Regions from separate parts of the Streptomyces sp. NPDC048291 genome, predicted to be linked through region 2. Evidence: riboswitches for the same ligand, from Rfam matches in the RefSeq annotation. Region 2 holds a riboswitch; the other holds the start of a gene.

Region 1 (4,408 bases), on a different contig from region 2:
TTCGGGTGCAGCCCCGCCGCGACCAGGCCGGCGAAGTGGGCCATGTCGACCCACAGGTACGCCTCGACCTCGTCGGCGATCCGGCGGAACTCCGCGAAGTCCAGCTGCCGCGGGTACGCCGACCAGCCCGCGATGATCACCTTCGGGCGGTGCTCCTTGGCGAGCCGCTCGACCTCGGCCATGTCGACCAGGCCGGCGTCGTCGACGTGGTAGGCGACCACGTCGAACTGCTTGCCGGAGAAGTTCAGGCGCATGCCGTGGGTCAGGTGGCCGCCGTGGGCGAGGTCCAGGCCGAGGATGGTGTCCCCGGGCTGGGCCAGCGCGAACAGGGCCGCCTGGTTGGCGGAGGCACCGGAGTGCGGCTGCACGTTGGCGTACTCGGCGCCGAACAGCTCCTTCACCCGGTCGATGGCGATCTGCTCGGTGACGTCGACGTGCTCGCAGCCGCCGTAGTAGCGGCGGCCCGGGTAGCCCTCGGCGTACTTGTTGGTGAGGACCGAGCCCTGCGCCTCCATGACCGCGAGCGGAGCGAAGTTCTCCGAGGCGATCATCTCCAGGGTGGACTGCTGGCGCACCAGCTCGGCGTCGACCGCGGCGGCTACCTCGGGGTCGAGCTCGTGCAGGGGCGTGTTCAGCGTATGCAAAGCGGACATCTGTTGTACGACTCCTAGGCCGGGTTCTGCGGCGGCTCTCAGCCGGCGGTGAAGGCGGTGTACTCGTCGGCGGAGAGCAGGTCGCCCGGCTCGTCCGTGACCCGCACCTTGAACAGCCAGCCGCCCTCGAAGGGGGCCGAGTTCACCAGGGACGGGTCGTCGACGACGTCCTCGTTGACCGCGGTGATCTCACCGTTGACCGGCGCGTACAGGTCGGAGACCGACTTGGTCGACTCCAGCTCGCCGCAGGACTCGCCCGCGGTCACCGTGTCGCCGACCGCCGGGAGCTGGACGAAGACGACGTCACCGAGCGCGTTGGCCGCGTGCTCCGTGATGCCGACCGTCGCCACGCCGTCCTCGGCGGCCGTCAGCCACTCGTGCTCCTTGCTGTAACGCAGCTGCTGGGGGTTGCTCATGGCCTGAATTCTCCTGTACGCGGGGGAGTGCTGGTGAAGGGGGGACTGCTGGGAACGTGCGTGACCTGCGGCGATGTGGGCGAGGTCACGCCGCTCGGCTCCGGACCGGTCCGGTGGCGTCCGGCTACTTCTGGCGCTTGTAGAACGGCAGCCGCACGACCTCGTACGGCTCGTGACTGCCCCGGATGTCCACGCCGACGCCCGCCGTGCCCGGCGCCGAGTGCGCCGCGTCGACGTACGCCATGGCGATCGGCCTGCCCAGGGTCGGGGAGGGGGCGCCCGAGGTGACCTCGCCGATCACCTCGCCGCCGGCGACCACCTGGTATCCGGCGCGCGGCACCCGGCGGCCCTCGGCGACCAGGCCGACGAGCACCCGCGGCGGGTTCTGCTCCGCACGGGCGGCGGCCTCGGTGAGCGCCGCGCGCCCCACGAAGTCGCCCTCCTTCTCGAACTTGACCACCCGGCCGAGCCCGGCATCGAAGGGGGTGAGCGAGGTGGTGAGCTCATGCCCGTACAGCGGCATGCCCGCCTCCAGCCGCAGGGTGTCCCGGCAGGACAGCCCGCACGGCACCAGGCCCACCGCGGAACCGGCCTTGGTCAGCGCCTGCCACAGCTCCACCGCGTGCTCCGGCTTCACGAACAGCTCGAAGCCGTCCTCGCCGGTGTAGCCGGTGCGCGCGATCAGCGCCGGGACGCCGGCGACGGTGCCGGGCAGCCCGGCGTAGTACTTCAGCCCGTCCAGGTCGGCGTCGGTGAGGGACGCGAGGATGCCCGGGGACTCCGGGCCCTGGACGGCGAGCAGCGCGTACGCGTCCCGGTCGTCACGGACCTCGGCGTCGAACCCGGCGGACCGCTCCACGAGCGCGTCGAGGACGACCTGGGCGTTGGAGGCGTTGGCGACGACCAGGTATTCAGAAGCAGCGGCCTCGGTCTCGGCGAGCCGGTAGACGATCAGGTCGTCCAGGATGCCGCCGTCGGCGCGGCAGATCATGGTGTAGCGGGCCCGGCCCACGCCGACGGAGGCGATGTTGCCGACCAGGGCGTGGTTCAGCAGGGCGGCGGCCTGCGGGCCGGTCACGGTGATCTCGCCCATGTGGGAGAGGTCGAAGAGCCCGGCCCGGGTCCGTACGGCGACGTGCTCGTCGCGCTCGGAGCCGTAGCGCAGGGGCATGTCCCAGCCGGCGAAGTCGGTCATGGTCGCGCCGAGCGAACGGTGCAGGGCGTCGAGCGCGGTACGGCGGGGTGCGGCGGAATCGGTACTGCTCATCGGTCGGTCGTCTCCCGAAGGTCCCAAGGGCATGACAGGCGAGGGCTGTCCTCCCCATCTGTCATCGGAACCTGAGAGGTTCGCCCTGACCACGGACGTGATCACGACTTGCACCTTGGGTGGGGCCACTGACACAGCGGCCCGCTTTTCAGATGTGCCTCGCCCGCGCGGTAACGGGGCCTGAGAGATTCAAGGGAGGGACTTGCTCCTTCGGCGCCCCAGCGAAGACGGCTGGGGACTCTCCCGCGCGGATTCAAGCGGCCGGTATGCAGTTGGCGCGGACATCATTGCACGCCGCCCGGGGCCGTGGCAGGCCGGACCTGCCCCTCCGTTCTGTGACGGGCCTGTGGCAGAACGCGTACGGAACCGCGAGGCACCGTGCATTACCTTCTCTTTACGTTAAGTGGGGAGAACCTTTCCTGAACCCCCAGGGAGGACGGTCACGGTGACAAGGACCACGGCATACGCGACGACGACGGGCATCGCCCTGCCCCAGCAGCCGACGGCCCCGGCCCGCGAGCGGTGCGGCGAGCTCCCCGCACCGGTCGTCCGCGATCTGCGCGACCGCGCCGGGCACAGCCCGCACGGCCTGCTCTTCGGCCCCCGGGACCTGGTGGTGGTCACCGGGCTGCCCGGCAGCGGCAAGTCCACCCTGATGCACCGCACCGTCCAGGGAATCGGGATCGACTCCCAGGACACCCGCGACCGCTGGGACGCCCGGCTGGCCCGGCTCCTGCCGTACGCCGCCTACCGCCCGCTGGTCCGCCTCGCCCACTACGCCGGGCTGCGCCGGGCCCTGCTCACCGGTGAGGGCGTGGTCGTGCACGACTGCGGGACCCAGGCCTGGGTGCGGGACTGGCTGGCCCGGGCGGCCCGCCGCCGCGGCGGCACCCTGCACCTGCTGCTCCTCGACGTCACGCCGGGCACGGCACTGGACGGCCAGCGCGAGCGCGGCCGGGGCGTGTCCCGGTACGCCTTCCTGCGCCACCGCCGGGCGGCCGGCCGGCTGCTGCGCGCGGCGGAGAAGGGGAAGCTGCCCGAGGGGGTCGGCTCGGCGGTCCTCCTCGACCGGGACGCGGCGGACGTACTGCGCCGGATCGCCTTCGCACGCTGAGCGCGCGAAGGCGGCCGAAGGCGGCCCGAACCGGCTGGTGGGGTGGCTTTGTCGGTGTCACCCGCTAGCCTTTCCAGCCTCAGCAGCGGTTTCCAGCAGGCGGTAGGCAGATGGACTTCCCGGCGGACATTCCCGCGGACTTCCCGGCACAGGCGCACCCCCACCCGCACGGCGGGTGGCCCGGCAACGAACTGGAGGAGGTCCTGTCGGCCTCCCTCGGCGTGCCCGCGGCGGCGGGCCGGCTCATCGAGGTACTGGGCCGGAGCTTCCTGTGGATCCCGCTGCCCGAGGGCGGCGGCCCGCACAGCGGCCCGCTCGACCTGCCCACCACGCAGATCGAGGGCCGGGTGTACGTGCCGGTCTTCAGCTCCGAGGAGCAGTTCCGTCAGGTGGCCGGCTCCCACCTGTCGTACACGATCGCCCCGGCGGTCGAGTTCGCCCGCGGGCTGCCCCCGCAGGTCGGCATCGCGGTGAACCCCGGGGGAGTGGTCGGGGTCCCGCTGCCGCCGGAGGCGGTCGCCCAGCTCTGCCGGGCCGGCCGCACCGAACTGGACGGCCCCGCCTCCGGCGGCCGGGTCCGCCTCTTCGAACCGGACTGGCAGGACGACCCGATGGAGTTCCTGGCCGCGGCGTCCGCGGAGTTCGCGGCGATCGGCGTGGTCGCCTCGGCCCGCCGCTGCCTGGCCGTGGTCGAGACGGCCGACCCGGTGATGTTCGTCGGCGTCGAACTCTCCCAGTGGGAGGGCGACTTGCGTGCCCTGCCCCTGGAGGCCCTGGGCAAGGCGCTGGGCCGCGCCCCGGTGCGGTGGCCGGTGAACCTGGTCCTGCTCGACGTGGCGGACGACCCGGTGGGCCACTGGATGCGGGAGAACGTGCGGCCCTTCTACCAGCACGGCCACTGAAACGTGCCCCGTCCGGGGCGCGGGGAACTGCGCGAAGTACCACGACGGACCCGCAC
Region 2 (4,408 bases):
CCCCGGCACGGGAAACCGTGCCGGGGCATTGTCAGTGGCGTGGTGCAGCATCGGAGATGTGAGAAACGCGCCCACGATCCTGCATCTCGACATGGATGCCTTCTTCGCCTCGGTGGAGCAGGCGTCCAAGCCGAGCCTGCGCGGGAAGGCCGTGGTCGTGGGCGGGCTCGGACCACGCGGTGTGGTGGCCACCGCGTCGTACGAGGCCCGGGTGTTCGGGGTGCACTCCGCGATGCCGATGGGGCAGGCACGGCGGCTGGCGCCGAACGCCGCGTATCTGGTGCCGCGCTTCGGGCTGTACCGGTCGATCAGCGAGCAGGTGATGGGGCTGCTGCGCGGACTCTCGCCGCTGGTGGAGCCGCTCAGCCTGGACGAGGCCTTCGTGGATCTGGAGGCCGGTGAGGTGGCCTGGGACGCCGAGACGGCGCGGCTGGTGGGGGAGAGGCTGCGCATGGACATACGGACCGTCACGGGGCTCTCCGGGTCGGTCGGGCTCGCCGCCTCCAAGATGCTCGCGAAGATCGCCTCCGAGCAGGCCAAGCCCGACGGGCTGGTGCTGATCGAGCCGGGCACGGAGCGGGCGATGCTGGGGCCGATGACGGTGCGGACCCTGCCGGGGGTGGGACCGGCGACGGGGGACCATCTGCGGCGGGCCGGGATCACCACGGTCGACGAGATCGCCGAGGCGGGGGAGGACGAGCTGGTACGGCTGCTGGGCAAGGCCCACGGGCATGCGCTGTACGCGATGGCGCTCGCGCACGACGAGCGGCCCGTGGTGGCCGAGCGGGAGACGAAGTCGGTGTCGGTCGAGGACACCTACGACGTGGACATCCACGACCGCCTGCGGGTGGGCCTCGAGGTGCAGCGGCTGGCCGACCGGTGCGTGCGGCGGCTGCGCGGCGCCGGGCTCTCCGGGCGGACCATCGTGCTGAAGGTACGGCGGTACGACTTCTCGACGCTCACCCGGTCCGAGACGCTCAGGGGGCCGACCGACGACCCGGCGGTGGTGCGGGAGGCGGCGGCGCGGCTGCTGGACTCGGTGGACACGACGGGGGGTGTGCGGTTGCTCGGGGTGGGGGTGTCGGGGCTGGCCGACTACACGCAGGAGGACCTGTTCGCGCAGGCGGCGGCCGGGGCCGGGGAAGGGGCGGCGGAGTTCGCGGCGGAGGAGGACGTCGTGGAGCCGGCCGGTACGGAGGAGCAGGTGGTCGCCGAGCGGCGGTGGCCCGCGGGGCACGATGTGCGGCATGCCGAGTACGGGCACGGGTGGGTGCAGGGGAGCGGGCTGGGGCGGGTGACGGTGCGGTTCGAGACGCCGGGGGCGGTGGGGCCGGGGCGGGTACGGACGTTCCGGGTCGAGGACCCTGAGCTGGAGCCTGCGGAGCCGTTGCCGCTGGTGCCGGGGTGACCGGGGGCCGGGGCCGGGGCCGGGGCTGAGGTGGGGGTGGGGATGCTTACGGCGCTGGCCGGGTGCCGCTGCGCCCACCCGTGCCGCCCCAGCGGCACGACTGCCCGCAGCTGGGTTTTCATGGGCGCGGGGAATTTCCCGACGGCGTCACGCGCCCGCGTCCTCCGTGCCCGCAAGTTTGCCGAAGTCGTGGTCCGGGCGGCCCTGAGGCGGGGGAGTCGTGTCCAGGCCGTAGTGGTGGTAGAGCTGGAGTTCCTGTTCCGGCGAGAGATGGCGGCCCACACCGAAGTCCGGGGCGTCTTTGATCAGGGCGCGGTCGAAGGGAACCTTCAGGGTGCCCTCGACCAGTTCGCTGGGCTCCAGGGGCACGAAGGCGTCCCGGGAGAACAGGCCGGTGCGTATGGCCGCCCACTCCGGCACGCCCGTCGCGTCGTCGAGGTACACCTCGTCGATCGTGCCGATCTTCGTGCCGTTGCGGTCGAACGCCTTGCGGCCGATCAGGTTGCGCGGATCGATGTCGGTCTGCACGGGCCCTCCACTTGGTCGCAACTCATCCGTAAGCACTACAAAAGAGCACATTGAAGGAGGCGGCCACTCGAAGACCCTGGTGTTGCCCTCGCTGGTAGGCTGACAGCGGCTGCTGACCCCGTGCGGGAGAGTCCTCCGGGAAACCGGAGGCGCCGAAGGAGCAAATCCTCCCCGGAATCTCTCAGGCTCACGTACCGCACGGACGAGGTCACTCTGGAAAGCAGGGCGGACGTCGACGGTGTCCGCCCTCACCGACGGTGAAAGCCGGTGGTCCGCGAGGGCACACCGGTGAAGCTCTCAGGTTAGATGACAGAGGGGGAGGCCGTCGGGGTACCCGTGCCGGGGTACCCCTCGAAGGTCGCGTCAGACCAGGAGGCCTCCGCAATGACCGCCCAGCGCATCCCACTCTCCGAGCTTGAGCAGGGGATTCCCTTCGAGCAGCGCCACATCGGCCCCGACCACGAGGCCAGGGCCAAGATGCTCGCCCAGGTCGGATACGGCTCGCTGGACGAGCTGACCGCCGCCGCCGTGCCGGACGTGATCAAGAACGCCGACCGGCTGGAGCTGCCCGGCGCCCGCACCGAGGCCGAGGTGCTGGCCGAGCTGCGGTCGCTGGCCGACCGCAACCAGGTGCTCGACTCGATGATCGGCCTCGGGTACTACGGGACCTTCACGCCGCCCGTCATCCTGCGCAACGTGATGGAGAACCCCGCCTGGTACACGGCCTACACGCCGTACCAGCCGGAGATCTCCCAGGGCCGCCTCGAAGCGCTGCTCAACTTCCAGACCGTGGTCGCCGACCTCACCGGGCTGCCCACCTCCGGTGCCTCGCTGCTCGACGAGGGCACGGCCGCCGCCGAGGCGATGGCCCTGTCGCTGCGCATGGGCAAGAACAAGAAGGGCGTCTTCGTCGTCGACGCGGACGCGCTGCCGCAGACCATCGCCGTGATCCAGACCAGGGCCGAGCCCACGGGCGTGGAGGTCGTCGTCGCCGACCTGAGCGACGGCATCCCGGCCGACCTCGCCGCGCGGGAGATCAACGGGGTGCTCGTCCAGTACCCCGGCGCCTCTGGTGCCGTACGCGACATCAAGGCCGTCGTCGAGCAGGCGCACGGGGTCGGGGCGCTCGTCACCGTCGCCGCCGACCTGCTCGCGCTGACCCTGCTGACCTCGCCGGGCGAGCTCGGGGCCGACATCGCCGTGGGCACCACCCAGCGGTTCGGTGTGCCGATGGGCTTCGGCGGGCCGCACGCCGGTTACATGGCGGTCCGCGAGAAGTTCGCGCGCAGCCTGCCCGGACGGCTCGTGGGCGTCTCCGTGGACGCCGACGGGAACAAGGCGTACCGGCTGGCGCTGCAGACCCGCGAGCAGCACATCCGGCGCGAGAAGGCCACCAGCAACATCTGCACCGCGCAGGTCCTGCTCGCCGTGATGGCCGGCATGTACGCCGTCTACCACGGGCCCGAGGGGCTCAGGGCCATCGCGCGGCGGACGCACCGCTACGCCACGATCCTCGCCGCCGGGCTCACCGCCGGCGGCGTCGAGATCGTGCACGGCGCCTACTTCGACACCCTCACCGCGCGCGTGCCCGGCAAGGCCGCCGAGATCGTCGCCGCGGCCCGCCAGGGCGGCGTCAACCTGCGGCTCGTCGACACCGACCACGTCTCCATGGCCTGCGACGAGACCACCACCCGCGCCCAGCTGGGCGCCGTCTGGACGGCCTTCGGCGTCGAGGGCGACGTCGAGGCGCTGGACGCCGTCACCGAGGACACGCTGCCCGAGGCGCTGCTGCGCACCGACGGCTACCTGACCCACCCCGTCTTCGGGCAGCACCGCTCCGAGACGGCGATGCTGCGCTACCTGCGCCGGCTCGCCGACCGGGACTACGCCCTTGACCGCGGCATGATCCCGCTGGGCTCCTGCACCATGAAGCTCAACGCGACCACCGAGATGGAACCGGTCACCTGGCCCGAGTTCGGCCAGCTGCACCCGTTCGCGCCCGCCGAGCAGGCGCAGGGCTACCTGACCCTCATCCGGGAGCTGGAGGAGCGGCTCGCCGAGGTCACCGGGTACGACAGGGTGTCGCTCCAGCCCAACGCCGGATCGCAGGGCGAGTTCGCCGGGCTGCTCGCCGTCCGCGCGTACCACCGCGCCAACGGCGACGCGCAGCGGACCGTGTGCCTGATCCCGTCCTCCGCGCACGGCACCAACGCCGCGAGTGCCGTCATGGCGGGCATGAAGGTCGTCGTCGTGAAGACCGCCGAGGACGGCGAGATCGACGTCGCGGACCTGCGGGCGAAGATCGAGCAGCACCGCGACGAGCTCGCCGTGCTGATGATCACCTACCCGTCCACGCACGGGGTGTTCGAGGAGCACGTCGCCGACATCTGCGCGCAGGTGCACGAGGCCGGCGGCCAGGTGTACGTCGACGGGGCCAACCTCAACGCCCTCGTCGGGGTCGCCAAGCCGGGG

Evidence for each region. Region 2 has a riboswitch for glycine ahead of gcvP (aminomethyl-transferring glycine dehydrogenase). Riboswitches for the same ligand answer to the same signal wherever they lie in the genome.
Region 1: another riboswitch for glycine. It lies ahead of gcvT (glycine cleavage system aminomethyltransferase GcvT); the one in region 2 lies ahead of gcvP (aminomethyl-transferring glycine dehydrogenase).

The regions. Positions count from the first base shown of each region.
Region 1 covers NZ_JBICZC010000013.1:61,730-66,137, forward strand. The annotation lists gene glyA (serine hydroxymethyltransferase) at 1-644, opposite strand, end outside; gene gcvH (glycine cleavage system protein GcvH) at 692-1,069, opposite strand; gene gcvT (glycine cleavage system aminomethyltransferase GcvT) at 1,194-2,336, opposite strand; glycine riboswitch at 2,495-2,592, opposite strand; gene ACGF5O_RS32910 (AAA family ATPase) at 2,782-3,450, shown strand; gene ACGF5O_RS32915 (enhanced serine sensitivity protein SseB) at 3,561-4,352, shown strand.
Region 2 covers NZ_JBICZC010000003.1:725,708-730,115, reverse strand. The annotation lists gene ACGF5O_RS10755 (DNA polymerase IV) at 59-1,408, shown strand; gene ACGF5O_RS10750 (PRC-barrel domain-containing protein) at 1,556-1,936, opposite strand; glycine riboswitch at 2,050-2,143, shown strand; gene gcvP (aminomethyl-transferring glycine dehydrogenase) at 2,321-4,408, shown strand, end outside.